Regions from separate parts of the Citrobacter sp. GW821-FHT02E08 genome, predicted to be linked through region 2. Evidence: predicted binding sites of a transcription regulator. Region 2 holds the regulator's gene; the other holds the start of a gene.

Region 1 (6,560 bases), 440 kb from region 2:
AGCAATGCCTCCAGCCAGCAAATGCGTCTGGAAAGCGATAAGCATCTGGTGCAAATCGTCACCATTCATAAATCGAAAGGGCTGGAGTACCCGCTGGTCTGGTTGCCCTTTATTAGCCATTTCCGTATTCAGGATCAGGCGTTTTATCATGATCGCCGCTCATTTGAAGCGGTATTGGATCTCAGCGAGGCCGATGAGAGCATTGAACTGGCGGAAGCCGAACGGCTGGCGGAAGATCTCCGCTTGCTCTATGTTGCGCTGACCCGTTCAGTATGGCATTGCAGTCTCGGCGTTGCGCCGCTGGTGCGTCGCCGTAGTGATAAAAAAGGGGAGACGGATGTGCACCAGAGCGCACTGGGCCGTCTGCTGCAAAAAGGTGAACCGAAAGATGCCGCCGGGCTTCGCGCGTGCATTGAATCGTTGTGTGGTGAAGATATCGCCCTGCAAATAACGGGCGCGCCGGACACCGAACGCTGGCAGGTGGCGCAAGCCGCCCGCGCCGAACTGAGCGCGAAAGTGTTACAACGCCCCCTGAGCGATAGCTGGCGGGTAACCAGTTATTCCGGCCTACAGCAGCGAGGCCACAGTGTTGCTCAGGACTTAATCCCTCGCCTTGATGTTGATGCCGCTGGTGTCGCTGAGGTGACGGTTGAGCCGGGGTTAACCCCACATCAGTTTCCGCGCGGCGCATCGCCGGGCACCTTCCTGCACAGCTTGTTTGAAGACCTTGATTTTACTCAGTCTGTTGATGCCGCCTGGGTACAAGAGAAACTGGCGTTGGGAGGTTTCGACGCACACTGGGAACCGGTTTTGACAGCGTGGCTGGAGGCCGTCTTACAGGCGCCGCTTAACGATACGGGCGTGAGTCTGCGTCATCTCTCCGAGCGCGACAAACAGGTAGAGATGGAGTTTTATCTGCCGATAGCCCAGCCGCTGAATGCCAGCCAACTGGATGCGCTCATTCGTCAGTACGATCCGCTCTCTGCCGGGTGCCCGCCGTTGGACTTCATGCAGGTGCGCGGCATGTTGAAAGGATTTATTGATCTGGTGTTTCGCCATGAAGGGCGTTATTACCTGCTCGATTACAAATCTAACTGGCTTGGCGAGGACAGTGCCGCCTACACCCAACAGGCGATGGCTTCGGCGATGCAGGCGCACCGTTACGACCTGCAATACCAGTTGTATACGCTGGCCCTGCATCGGTATTTGCGCCATCGCATCGCGGACTACGACTACGAGCGCCATTTCGGCGGCGTTATCTATCTCTTCCTGCGCGGCGTGGATAGCGAACAACCACAGCAAGGCATTTACGCGACCCGTCCGGACAGCGAATTAATTGCACAGATGGACGAGATGTTTGCAGGCGCGGTACGGGAGGAGGCGTAATGACAATCCAGAAACGCTTACTGGATGCAGTAGAACAAAAGCAGTTAAGACCGCTGGATGCGCAGTTTGCGCTGGCTGTTGCCGGCAATGACGATCCGGCGGTGACGCTGGCGGCGGCGTTGCTCAGTCGTGATGCGGGGGAAGGCCACGTCTGTCTGCCGCTTTCGCGGCTGTCCATCACGGAAGACACTCATCCGCTGTTGCTGACATGGCTCAACGAAGCGCCAGAGCGCATCGACTGGACGCAACGCCTGTTAACGTCTGCCGCGGTTAGCCGTGGCGAACAGCCAACGCCGCTCATTTTGCACGACGATCGCCTCTATCTGAACCGAATGTGGCGTAATGAACGTACGGTAGCGCGCTTTTTTAGCGAGGTGAATCAGGCGATTGAGCTGGATGAGCAGCAGCTAACCCAGACGCTTGATGCGCTTTTCCCTCCCACCGATGAAATCAACTGGCAAAAAGTGGCGGCTGCCGTGGCGTTGACCCGCCGTATCTCGGTGATTTCTGGCGGCCCGGGGACGGGCAAAACGACGACCGTGGCAAAGCTGCTGGCGGCGTTGATTCAGATGGCCGACGGCGAACGCTGTCGTATCCGGCTGGCGGCGCCCACGGGCAAAGCGGCGGCGCGACTGACAGAATCGCTGGGGAAAGCATTACGTCAATTACCGCTTACCGATGAGCAAAAAAAACGGATCCCGGATGACGCCAGTACCCTGCATCGACTGTTAGGCGCGCAGCCTGGCAGTCAGCGTCTGCGTCACCATGCGGGCAACCCGCTGCATCTGGATGTGCTGGTGGTTGATGAAGCGTCAATGATTGACCTTCCGATGATGTCGCGCCTGATCGATGCGTTACCGACGCACGGGCGGGTTATTTTTCTGGGCGATCGTGACCAGCTTGCATCCGTTGAGGCGGGCGCTGTGTTGGGGGATATCTGTGCCTGTGTGAAGGACGGCTTTACGCCTGCACGTGCGCAACAGCTCAGTCGGCTTACCGGATGCCAGGTTTCGGCTGGAGCAGAAACAGAAGCCGCCGCTTCCCTGCGTGACAGCCTTTGTTTGCTGCAAAAAAGCTACCGTTTTGGCAGTGATTCCGGCATTGGCCAACTGGCTGCTGCCATTAATCGCGGCGATAAATCTGCGGTTAAGGCGGTCTTCCAGCAAGGATTTAGCGACATTGAAAAACGGACGCTGATGAGCAGTGAAGACTACGCAGCGATGCTGGATGAGGCAATGGCTGGGTACGGGCGGTATCTTGATCTGGTTCGGGCGGGGGCGGAACCCGATGCCATCATTCAGGCGTTCAATGATTACCAGCTGCTGTGCGCGCTGCGCGAAGGGCCATTTGGCGTAAAAGGACTGAATGACCGTATCGAACACGTGATGCGGGAAAAACGTAAAATTGCCACTCCTTCGCACTCGCGCTGGTATGAAGGGCGGCCGGTTATGATTGCGCGAAACGACAGCGCGTTGGGATTATTTAACGGCGATATCGGCATTGCGCTCGATCGCGGCCAGGGGCTGCGAGTCTGGTTTACGATGCCGGACGGTGCCATTAAGTCTGTGCAGCCGAGCCGTCTACCGGAACATGAAACGACCTGGGCGATGACGGTGCATAAATCTCAGGGTTCGGAGTTTGATCACGCGGCGCTTATTCTGCCCACGCAGCGTACACCGGTTGTGACGCGCGAGCTGGTGTATACCGCGGTTACGCGAGCGCGCCGTCGCCTGTCGCTGTATACCGATGAACGGGTGTTGAGTGGCGCGATAGCGACCCGTACCGAGCGCCGTAGCGGGCTGTCGGCCTTGTTTAACAAGGATAATACGCAGCAGGATTTGTAGGCCGGATAAGCGTTAGCGCCATCCGGCGATGTACCTGATGGCGAAGTGAAACTGTTTTATCAGACCGATACTGTAGGCCGGATAAGCGTTAGCGCCATCCGGCGATGTACCTGATGGCGAAGTGAAACTGTTTTATCAGACCGATACTGTAGGCCGGATAAGCGTTAGCGCCATCCGGCAATGTGCCCGATGGCGCGCGAAACGGTTTTATCAGACCGGCAACGTATTAAGCCGCTACCCCAAATCCGCCATCAACACTTTTGAACGGCGCTGATAGTTGTACATCTCTTTTTTGCTCTCGGGGAGCAGGTCGATATCCACCGGCGTAAAGCCACGCTCCTGAAACCAGTGAATGCTCCGCGTGGTCAGCACAAACAGCTTGCTAAGCCCGATTTGTCTGGCCTGCGCGGCAATCCGCTCCAGCAGGACTTCTCCCCGCGATGAACTGCGATAATCCGGATGTACCGCCACGCAGGCCATTTCGCCGATCTTCTCTTCCGGGAAAGGATACAGCGCCGCGCAGGCGATGGTCAGGTTATCACGCTGAATAATGGTGAATTTGTCGATCTCCATCTCCAGCTGTTCACGGGAACGGCGCACCAGAATCCCTTGCTGTTCCAGCGGGCTGATAAGCTCGAGAATTCCGCCAATATCATTAATGGTGGCGCGGCGGATTTGTTCGGCGCTTTCCATCACGATCTGCGTGCCGATACCGTCACGCGAGAACAATTCCTGTAACAGCGCGCCATCTTCCTGATAGCTGATCAAATGGCAGCGACGTACGCCGCTGCGACAGGCTTTCACCGCACCGCGCAGGAAACGCACGGTGCCGGAGTTGTAATCCTCTTTCTCTTCCTGTGCTTCTACGCGGGCCTGTGCTTCATTCGGGAACAGTTCAGAAACAATGTCGCCATCGTCGTTGGTAACCCCTTGTGAGGAGCAGAAGCCAATCATTTTCTCCGCCTTCAGTTTGATGGCGAGCTGGGTGGCGATCTCTTCTGAGGTCAGGTTAAAACTTTCACCGGTGACAGAGACGGCGACCGGTCCCATCAGGACAATCGCGCCGTTGTCGAGCTGGCGGTGAATCGCCTCTTCATCAATACGACGAATACGCCCGCTGTGGCAGTAATCGACGCCATCATCAACGCCCAACGGCTGTGCGATGATAAAGTTGCCGCTGACCACGTTGATGTGCGCGCCCTGTAGAGGCGTGTTATTGAGGCTCATCGACAGACGGGCGGTGATATCCAGCTGTAATGTGCCAGCCGCCTGCTTGACCAGCTCCAGGGTTTTGGCGTCCGTCACACGCGTATTTTTGTGGTACACCGGCTCATGATGGTGTGCGGCCAGGTTCGCGTCGATTTGCGGACGTGCGCCATACACGACCACCAGGCGAATGCCGAGGCTGTGCAGAAGCCCGATGTCATTGACGATACTGGAGAAATTCTCATGCTCGATGGCTTCGCCGCCCAGCATAATGACAAACGTTTTCCCCCGATGGGTATTGATATAGGGAACAGAATGGCGGAATCCCTGTACCAGTTCGGTTCTACGTTCCTTCACCACGGCACACCCTCTTTGCATGATTATTCGTATTAAGTGTATTTTTATTCTGTTTTTTCTCCGGGCGCAAGTGCAAATTTGCCAGCAGTCGAAGGTATTTATCAGTAATACCGTGAATACAAAAAGAAAGTTTACCGTTTTATAGATGACAGATTATGCGTCATTCGCTAAAGTTTCCGGTCAATTCAGACGTTTTGTAAATCAGCACCGTTAGATTTGTTTTGCTCGGGAGAAGCATGTCGGGATCCAATCCAGCAATCAGCCGCCGTCGTTTACTGCAAGGGGCGGGCGCCATGTGGCTATTGAGCGTAAGCCAGGTCGGTCTGGCTGCGGTCAGTCAGGTCGTTGCGGTTCGTATTTGGCCAGCATCCAGTTACACCCGTGTGACGGTGGAATCGAACCGCGAGTTGAAATACAAACAATTTGCCCTGAGTAATCCTGAGCGCGTCGTGGTGGATATTGAAGGTGTGAATTTGAACTCCGTGCTCAAAGGCATCGGAACCCAGATCCGCCCGGATGATCCCTACATCAAATCGGCACGAGTGGGGCAGTTTGATCCGCAGACCGTGCGCATGGTGTTTGAACTGAAGCAGAACGTGAAGCCGCAGCTGTTTGCCCTCGCGCCGGTGGCGGGTTTTAAAGAACGTCTGGTGATGGATCTCTATCCTGCCAATGCGCAGGACATGCAGGATCCGCTGCTGGCGTTGCTTGAGGATTACAACAAAGGCGATCTGGAGAAACAGGTACCACCCGCGCAGAGCGGCCCACAGCCGGGTAAAGCGGGGCGTGATCGTCCGATTGTGATCATGCTCGATCCGGGGCACGGCGGCGAAGACTCCGGCGCTGTGGGCAAATACAAGACGCGTGAAAAAGATGTGGTGTTGCAGATCGCCCGTCGCCTGCGGGCGCTGATCGAGCAAGAAGGCAACATGAAGGTCTATATGACGCGAAACGAAGATATCTTCATTCCGCTGAAAGTGCGCGTCGCGAAAGCTCAAAAACAGCGTGCCGACCTTTTCGTCTCAATTCACGCGGATGCATTTACCAGTCGACAGCCCAGCGGGTCGTCGGTGTTTGCCCTTTCCACTAAAGGCGCAACCAGTACGGCTGCAAAATACCTGGCGCAAACCCAGAACGCCTCGGATTTGATCGGGGGGGTCAGTAAAAGCGGCGACCGCTACGTCGATCACACGATGTTCGACATGGTGCAATCGCTGACCATTGCCGACAGCCTGAAGTTCGGGAAAGCGGTGCTGAAGAAACTTGGCCAGGTCAACAACCTGCACAAGAATCAGGTAGAGCAGGCCGGGTTTGCCGTGTTGAAAGCGCCAGATATCCCTTCGATTCTGGTTGAAACTGCCTTTATCAGTAACGTTGAAGAAGAGCGGAAGCTCAAAACAGCGACGTTCCAGCAGGAAGTGGCAGAGTCTATATTGGCAGGGATCAAAGCCTACTTCGCCGATGGGGCGACGCTGGCGAGAAGGGGATAATAAAAAAGCTGTCTGCGATGAAGACGGTTTTGGCCTGGTCATCCAGAGTATATATTGTATTTTTTTTATTTATTTTTGAAATGAATTCATGAAATAAATTATAAATGATTTTTTGTGATTTGGATCGTGGTTTTGATAAGTTAATTCAAAAACAGGATCGGTATCTCTTTTATTAAAAGAAATCCTGTGTAGTGTATGTACATTAGTTATTCATCTTGTAACTGTTAAATCAGGCAAGGCAATGTTTGAAGTAATTATTACTTCTTACTTGTCTTGC
Region 2 (6,560 bases):
GATCATGGATCAGCGCGGTTATATCATCACCAACAAGCATGTCATTAACGACGCCGATCAGATCATCGTCGCCCTACAAGATGGACGCGTGTTTGAGGCGCTGCTGGTGGGGTCCGATACGCTGACCGATCTGGCCGTGTTAAAAATTAATGCCGCCGGTGGACTCCCGACGATTCCGATAAACTCGCGCCGTACGCCGCATATTGGCGACGTCGTTCTGGCAATCGGTAACCCGTATAATCTCGGACAAACCATCACCCAGGGGATCATCAGCGCGACCGGTCGTATTGGTCTGAACCCTTCCGGGCGCCAGAATTTTCTACAAACGGACGCCTCCATCAACCACGGTAACTCCGGTGGTGCGCTTATCAACTCGCTGGGTGAGTTGATGGGTATTAACACCTTATCCTTTGATAAAAGTAATGACGGCGAAACGCCGGAAGGCATTGGTTTCGCCATTCCGTTCCAGCTGGCGACCAAAATTATGGATAAACTTATCCGTGATGGTCGTGTGATCCGTGGCTACATCGGTATTGGCGGCCGCGAAATCGCGCCAATGCATGCCCAGGGCGGTGGAATAGACCAAATTCAGGGAATCGTCGTCAATGAGGTCTCACCGGATGGCCCGGCGGCTCAGGCTGGCATTCAGGTCAATGACTTGATCATTTCGGTGAACAATAAGCCTGCCGTTTCCGCGCTGGAAACGATGGACCAGGTAGCTGAAATTCGCCCAGGCTCGGTGATCTCTGTGGTCGTCATGCGGGATGACAAGCAGTTGACGCTGCAGGTTACCATTCAGGAATATCCGGCAACCAACTGAGTATTTCCCGAAGCCAGAGACAAAAAAAACCGGAGTCGCAATGCTCCGGTTTTTTTTCACTGATGGCGGTTCGCTTACTTATTAACGAACTCTTCGCCCAGGGTGATATCTTTCTTCAGCGTATCCAGCATGCCTTCCATCGCATTCTGCTCAAAGGCACTCAGTTTGCCGATAGACTGACGCTCTTCCACACCATTTTTGCCCAGCAGCAGCGGTTGTGAGAAGAAACGCGCATACTGGCCGTCGCCTTCAACGTAAGCACATTCCACAACGCCTTTTTCGCCCTGCAGCGCGCGAACCAGAGACAGACCAAAACGTGCGGCAGCCTGACCCATAGACAGGGTTGCAGATCCGCCACCGGCTTTTGCTTCAACCACTTCAGTACCCGCGTTCTGGATACGTTTGGTCAGGGCAGCGGCCTCTTCCTCGGTGAAGCTAACGCCAGGGATTTGCGACAGCAGTGGCAGAATTGTCACACCAGAGTGTCCGCCAATCACCGGAACTTCAACTTCAGTCGGCAGCTTGCCTTTCAGTTCCGCAACAAAGGTGTTGGAGCGGATGATGTCCAGCGTGGTCACGCCAAACAGTTTGTTCTTGTCGTAAACACCTGCTTTCTTCAGGACTTCTGCAGCGATAGCGACAGTGGTGTTCACCGGGTTGGTGATAATACCCACGCACGCTTTCGGGCAGGTTTTCGCAATCTGCTGGACCAGGTTTTTCACGATACCGGCGTTAACGTTAAACAGGTCGGAACGATCCATACCCGGTTTACGCGCCACACCCGCAGAGATCAGAACCACATCCGCACCTTCCAGTGCCGGGGTTGCGTCTTCGCCACAGAAACCTTTGATCTTCACAGCAGTTGGGATATGGCTCAAGTCAGTGGCCACACCTGGAGTCACTGGAGCGATGTCGTACAGGGAGAGTTCTGAACCTGAAGGCAGTTGATTCTTTAACAATAATGCTAGCGCCTGACCGATACCGCCAGCTGCGCCGAGGACTGCAACTTTCATCCTAAACTCCTTATTATATTGATAAGCTAAGTGTTTAATGCTCCGCGGCGGCGACCTTAATTCACAAAATTAATGATTACAATACTCACGTGTCAAGAATGCGGAGTCACGCGAATTTGGCTTTTATGCATTTAATTTACGTAATCCAAAGCCACTGCAGCTGTAGAGCAACTTTTCCACAAGTGCGGACAATATACCCTACTCCCCCCTCAAAACAACATCAATTTGATAACATTTAATTTACTTTTAACCTTATTTGCGAGCCGTGACACAGGCATGTTTCTTGATAACGAAATTTGATAAAATTCCGCTCTTTCATAACATTATTTCAGCCTCGAACAAGGCAGACTGTTTGCATAAAAATTCATCTGTATGCACAATAATGTTGTTTCTACCGCCATATTACGGGTGACTTATGCGAAGCTCGGCAAAACAAGAAGAATTAGTAAAGGCGTTTAAAGCGCTGCTTAAAGAAGAAAAATTCAGCTCACAGGGTGAAATCGTCCTCGCGTTGCAGGATCAGGGCTTTGATAACATCAACCAGTCCAAAGTCTCACGCATGCTGACAAAGTTCGGCGCCGTGCGGACCCGCAACGCAAAAATGGAGATGGTGTACTGCCTCCCGGCAGAGTTGGGTGTCCCCACGACATCCAGCCCGTTAAAGAACCTGGTATTAGATATCGATTTCAATGACGCCGTTGTAGTGATCCATACCAGCCCAGGCGCTGCGCAACTGATCGCACGCCTGCTGGATTCACTGGGCAAAGCGGAAGGTATCCTCGGGACAATTGCGGGCGATGACACCATTTTCACAACCCCAGCTAATGGCTTCTCAGTGAAAGATCTGTACGAAGCGATTCTCGAACTGTTCGAACAAGAGCTGTAATCCCCTCTCCCCGCCGCCACACACGGCGGGGAAAATCCTGCCTTTCTCCCTGCTTTACGCGCATTTCCACTGCTTTTGATTTAACGAATAGTGCGTTTAATCGCTTAAACACATTCACGTGGTCAATGATAAAGCCAAATATCGCACATTTTGTTAAATTTTATATCTTTATGAATTTACTAGATTTAAATCGAAAACCTCGCCACCAGAAGCATTTTTAATTCCATGTGATTATAAAAAATAAATTTTTTAATACTTAATCACTAACTGAACCATTAGCAGGGTATTAATTAATCGCGTGACTAGTGTATACTTTATTTTGTGATGAGGGTCACGAAACAAAGGACCCCAATAAAAGAATTCGACGAGGTAAATATCATGAAAATCAAAACTACAGTTGCAACGTTAAGTATTCTCTCTGTTCTCTCATTCGGTGCATTTGCCGCAGATTCCATCAATGCCCAGCAGGCGCAAAACCGCGAAGCTATCGGTTCTGTTTCCGTCAGCGCGATCGGCTCTTCACCGATGGACATGCATGAAATGCTGAACAAAAAAGCGGAACAACAAGGCGCCTCAGCGTATCAGATCACCGAAGCACGTAGCGGTAGCCACTGGCACGCCACTGCTGAACTGTACAAATAAGGCTCGCCTGTCATCGCTAATGCAAACAATAACTCGCGGGAATATCGCATAAGAACGCCCTTCAAACCGCTGAGTTAACCGTATTGAGGAATGTAAACTATGAACACTAAATATCTTATCGCTTCACTCGGCCTGGCTTCAGTTCTCTCTTTCGGCGCAAACGCTGCCGTACACCAGGTCAATGCGCAAGAAGCACAAAATCTGCAATCCATGGGCAGTGTCTCTGTTTCTCAGATTGGCAGTTCTCCGATGGATATGCGTCAGGAGCTCGCCGCTAAAGCAGAAAAAGCAGGCGCCAGCAGCTATCGCGTGATTGAACTGAAAGAAGGGTCACAGTGGCACGCCACGGCAGAACTCTACAAATAAACCCTCGTCGTCTAGTCCGACGACTTGCCCCCGCCTGTCGGGGGCTTTTTTATACCTAAGGCTTAGAGCCGAACGTTAAAACGTAACTGTCCTTCCAGCTCTTCTTCTGCTTCATCGAACAGCAAAATCAGCGCCCCATAACGTCGGCGCTGCTTTTCAGGTAGATGAACAAACTCTATTTCCAGCGGCAACGGCAATACTTCGCCTATCACTATCTCCCACAGAGAATCCAGATCGCTGATCTGTTCTCTGGCAATACCAAACATCCGCGCAAACTCACGGTAAAAGTCACTCTGGTTTTCTATCTCATCAAAATCAAAGGTATAGATATTCATTGCCCGCCACCACCTCCGGTAAGCGCTTTCGCAACCCACCAAACTACCTACCACGACGATTCCTGCACATCGGTTAAGTATAGCCATAAAAAAACCGACGCTTTTGGCGTCGGCTTTTCCGTGTTTAGTTATCCGTGAGGGCATGCTGGTATTTATGCAACATGCCTGAGAGGCGTTTTACTGGTTCCGTGACCTGCGGTGGTGCTTCCCAGATGCGCAGTTTTTCCTGATAGATATCGAGTTCCTCAAGGAGTTGTCCGAAGTATCGCCGACGCTTGTCGTCGCTACTGGCGGAAATCACGCGATCGGCGGTGCGGCGAAGCTGACGGTGGAAAATAGAGAGATCGTCATTCACCGGAACCGGCGCGTCACGAAGACGTTGATGCGCAATGATCATCGTCAGCGCCAGACGGAATTTGGGCAAATCCCCAGGGAATTTGTTCATCAGCAAAAACAGCTGCTGATAGAGCGCCGGAAGATGGTTTTGCTTACGCCGTACCACATTGGTGGTCATGGCTGAGACGGCCGCCGAAACAAACTGATTCAGCAACACGCGACCGGTCCTGTCGCGGGAGTTATCCCGTACCAGCAATATCACGATAAACGCCAGCATACAGCCGACAATCTGCCCCAATGCGCTGTCCAGAAACTGGCTGAAATGGAAGGTCATGGGGTTGTCGAGCACAATGATGTTAATGGTGCTCGCCAGTGCCCCCATCGAACCCAGGCGGCGTTTCTGGACTTCGATTCCCAGAAAGAAGCCCAGTACCGCCAGACTAAGACAGAGCAGCAACATACTTTGTTGGGTGTTGGGGATGATCACCAGAAAATAGAGTAACCCCAACGGCAGCGCTGCCAGCGTCCCGTAGATAAAGTCGATCGCAACCATTCGCGGATTCGGCAATCGCATCGCCAGTGAGGTCACGACGGCAATCATCACCATCGCACCGCTACCAGACGTCCATCCCGTCCACAGCCAGAACAACGTCCCCAGCACACATGACAAGGTGGTGCGCCAGAAGTTGACCATCGCATGGTGACGCTCGGCAGACTCCACCTTCACCACGGGCTCACCCTGTAAAATCTCTTCTTCAGTCGCACTGATTTTCGTATTACCCACCACGCCGCGTTTCAATAACAGATACCGCGTTGCTGCCCCAGCCCAGGTGTACAGAGTGACAGGCGTTTCCCGCTCACCCGTCCAGGCGATCACGCGGCGCATGCGCTTGAGCTGTCGATGTACATCCTGCGCAGTTTCAACAGGGGTTTCAAACAACTCACGAAACGTATCGGTGATCAGCTCCGGACGCGTATTTTGAATCATGTAGGTTTCGCAGGATTGCGTAATCAGCGTCAGGGAGAGCGTATTCAGCGCCTTCAGACGTCGGTTAGCACGCCCCCAGCGCGAGGACTCCATGTTCAGATTGCTGCGCATGCCATCCAGTGCCGCAGTACGCCGCACAAGCGCACTCCAGGCCCGGTCCACTTCCTCACTGTCACCGTGTTTAATACACAGTTGCATCAGTTGATATTGCGCGATGAGCAGGTTATCCAGTTCAAGATCAACCTCTTGCTTCACCGATCGTGGAGAGAAAATCAGATCCGCGATGATGGCGCAGACGATACCAATCACAATCTCGCTACAGCGCTCAAGGGCGAACTGCGGCGTCAATAGCGGTTCCGTTTGAATGGTGATGACGATAATAAGTGCGGTATACCCCGAAAGCCCCCATGCATAGGAGTTTTCAAGGCGCACCAGAGAAGAGATCCAGGTGCAAAATCCCGCCCAGATACAGCACACCAGAATCATCAGCAGCGGTGCGCGAATCATGGTGATGATGATCGCCAGCGCGGCGATACAGCCGATAAAGGTTCCGATGATGCGCAACATACCGCGATAGCGGATGGCGCCAGAATACGGTTCGCCTCCGGCAGCAAACGCCGGACCCGCTGCAACAAGCGCCGCAGTCAGTACCGCCCAGCGCGGCGTTTCAAGCTGAAAGTGAAAGCCAACAAACAGAGCCAGCACAATCGCGCACGCCAGCTTTATCGCAAAGCGAACGTGTTGGCTGGCGATGGTGAACATCCCCATCATGATTAACCAAACTCGCGCAGACGATGCGCTAATTTGCGAAAGAAGGAGTCCTGACTTTCATCACGATCCTGCTGACCGGTAATCACGACCGTCGCCGTTGTACCTGCTGGCCACAGATTGTTCTGCTGGTCATCAAGACGGATCCGCACCGGAACACGCTGCGCCAGTCGCACCCATTCGAGGTTGGAATCAATCGTCGCCATGCCCTTCGCATCGCGGGTACTGCTGGCATTCGTGACCCCCGCCGCCACACTGTCCACACTTCCTTTTAATACCCGATTACTGCCCAGCGGCGTAATTTCCGCACGATAGCCCGGATGAACGCCCTCCAGCTTGGTTTCCTCCATATACGCCAGGACATAAAAAGAGTTCTGTTTCACCAGAGCAACTGCCGTGGAACCAC

What was found. Region 2 encodes ArgR, which controls arginine synthesis, uptake and breakdown. Its sites were predicted from a motif close to ANTGAATAAAAATACANT; they were not measured.
Region 1: argA (amino-acid N-acetyltransferase) is a predicted target of ArgR. The motif match lies at 4,829-4,846, and genes of this name have one in related genera.

The regions. Positions count from the first base shown of each region.
Region 1 covers NZ_JBWKVL010000001.1:476,558-483,117, forward strand. The annotation lists gene recB (exodeoxyribonuclease V subunit beta) at 1-1,386, shown strand, start outside; gene recD (exodeoxyribonuclease V subunit alpha) at 1,386-3,230, shown strand; gene argA (amino-acid N-acetyltransferase) at 3,465-4,796, opposite strand; gene amiC (N-acetylmuramoyl-L-alanine amidase AmiC) at 5,030-6,283, shown strand.
Region 2 covers NZ_JBWKVL010000001.1:35,944-42,503, reverse strand. The annotation lists gene degS (outer membrane-stress sensor serine endopeptidase DegS) at 1-820, shown strand, start outside; gene mdh (malate dehydrogenase) at 895-1,833, opposite strand; gene argR (transcriptional regulator ArgR) at 2,249-2,719, shown strand; gene yhcN (peroxide/acid stress response protein YhcN) at 3,098-3,361, shown strand; gene yhcN-B (DUF1471 family stress response protein YhcN-B) at 3,461-3,727, shown strand; gene AC07UY_RS00170 (barstar family protein) at 3,790-4,062, opposite strand; gene aaeB (p-hydroxybenzoic acid efflux pump subunit AaeB) at 4,187-6,154, opposite strand; gene aaeA (p-hydroxybenzoic acid efflux pump subunit AaeA) at 6,160-6,560, opposite strand, start outside.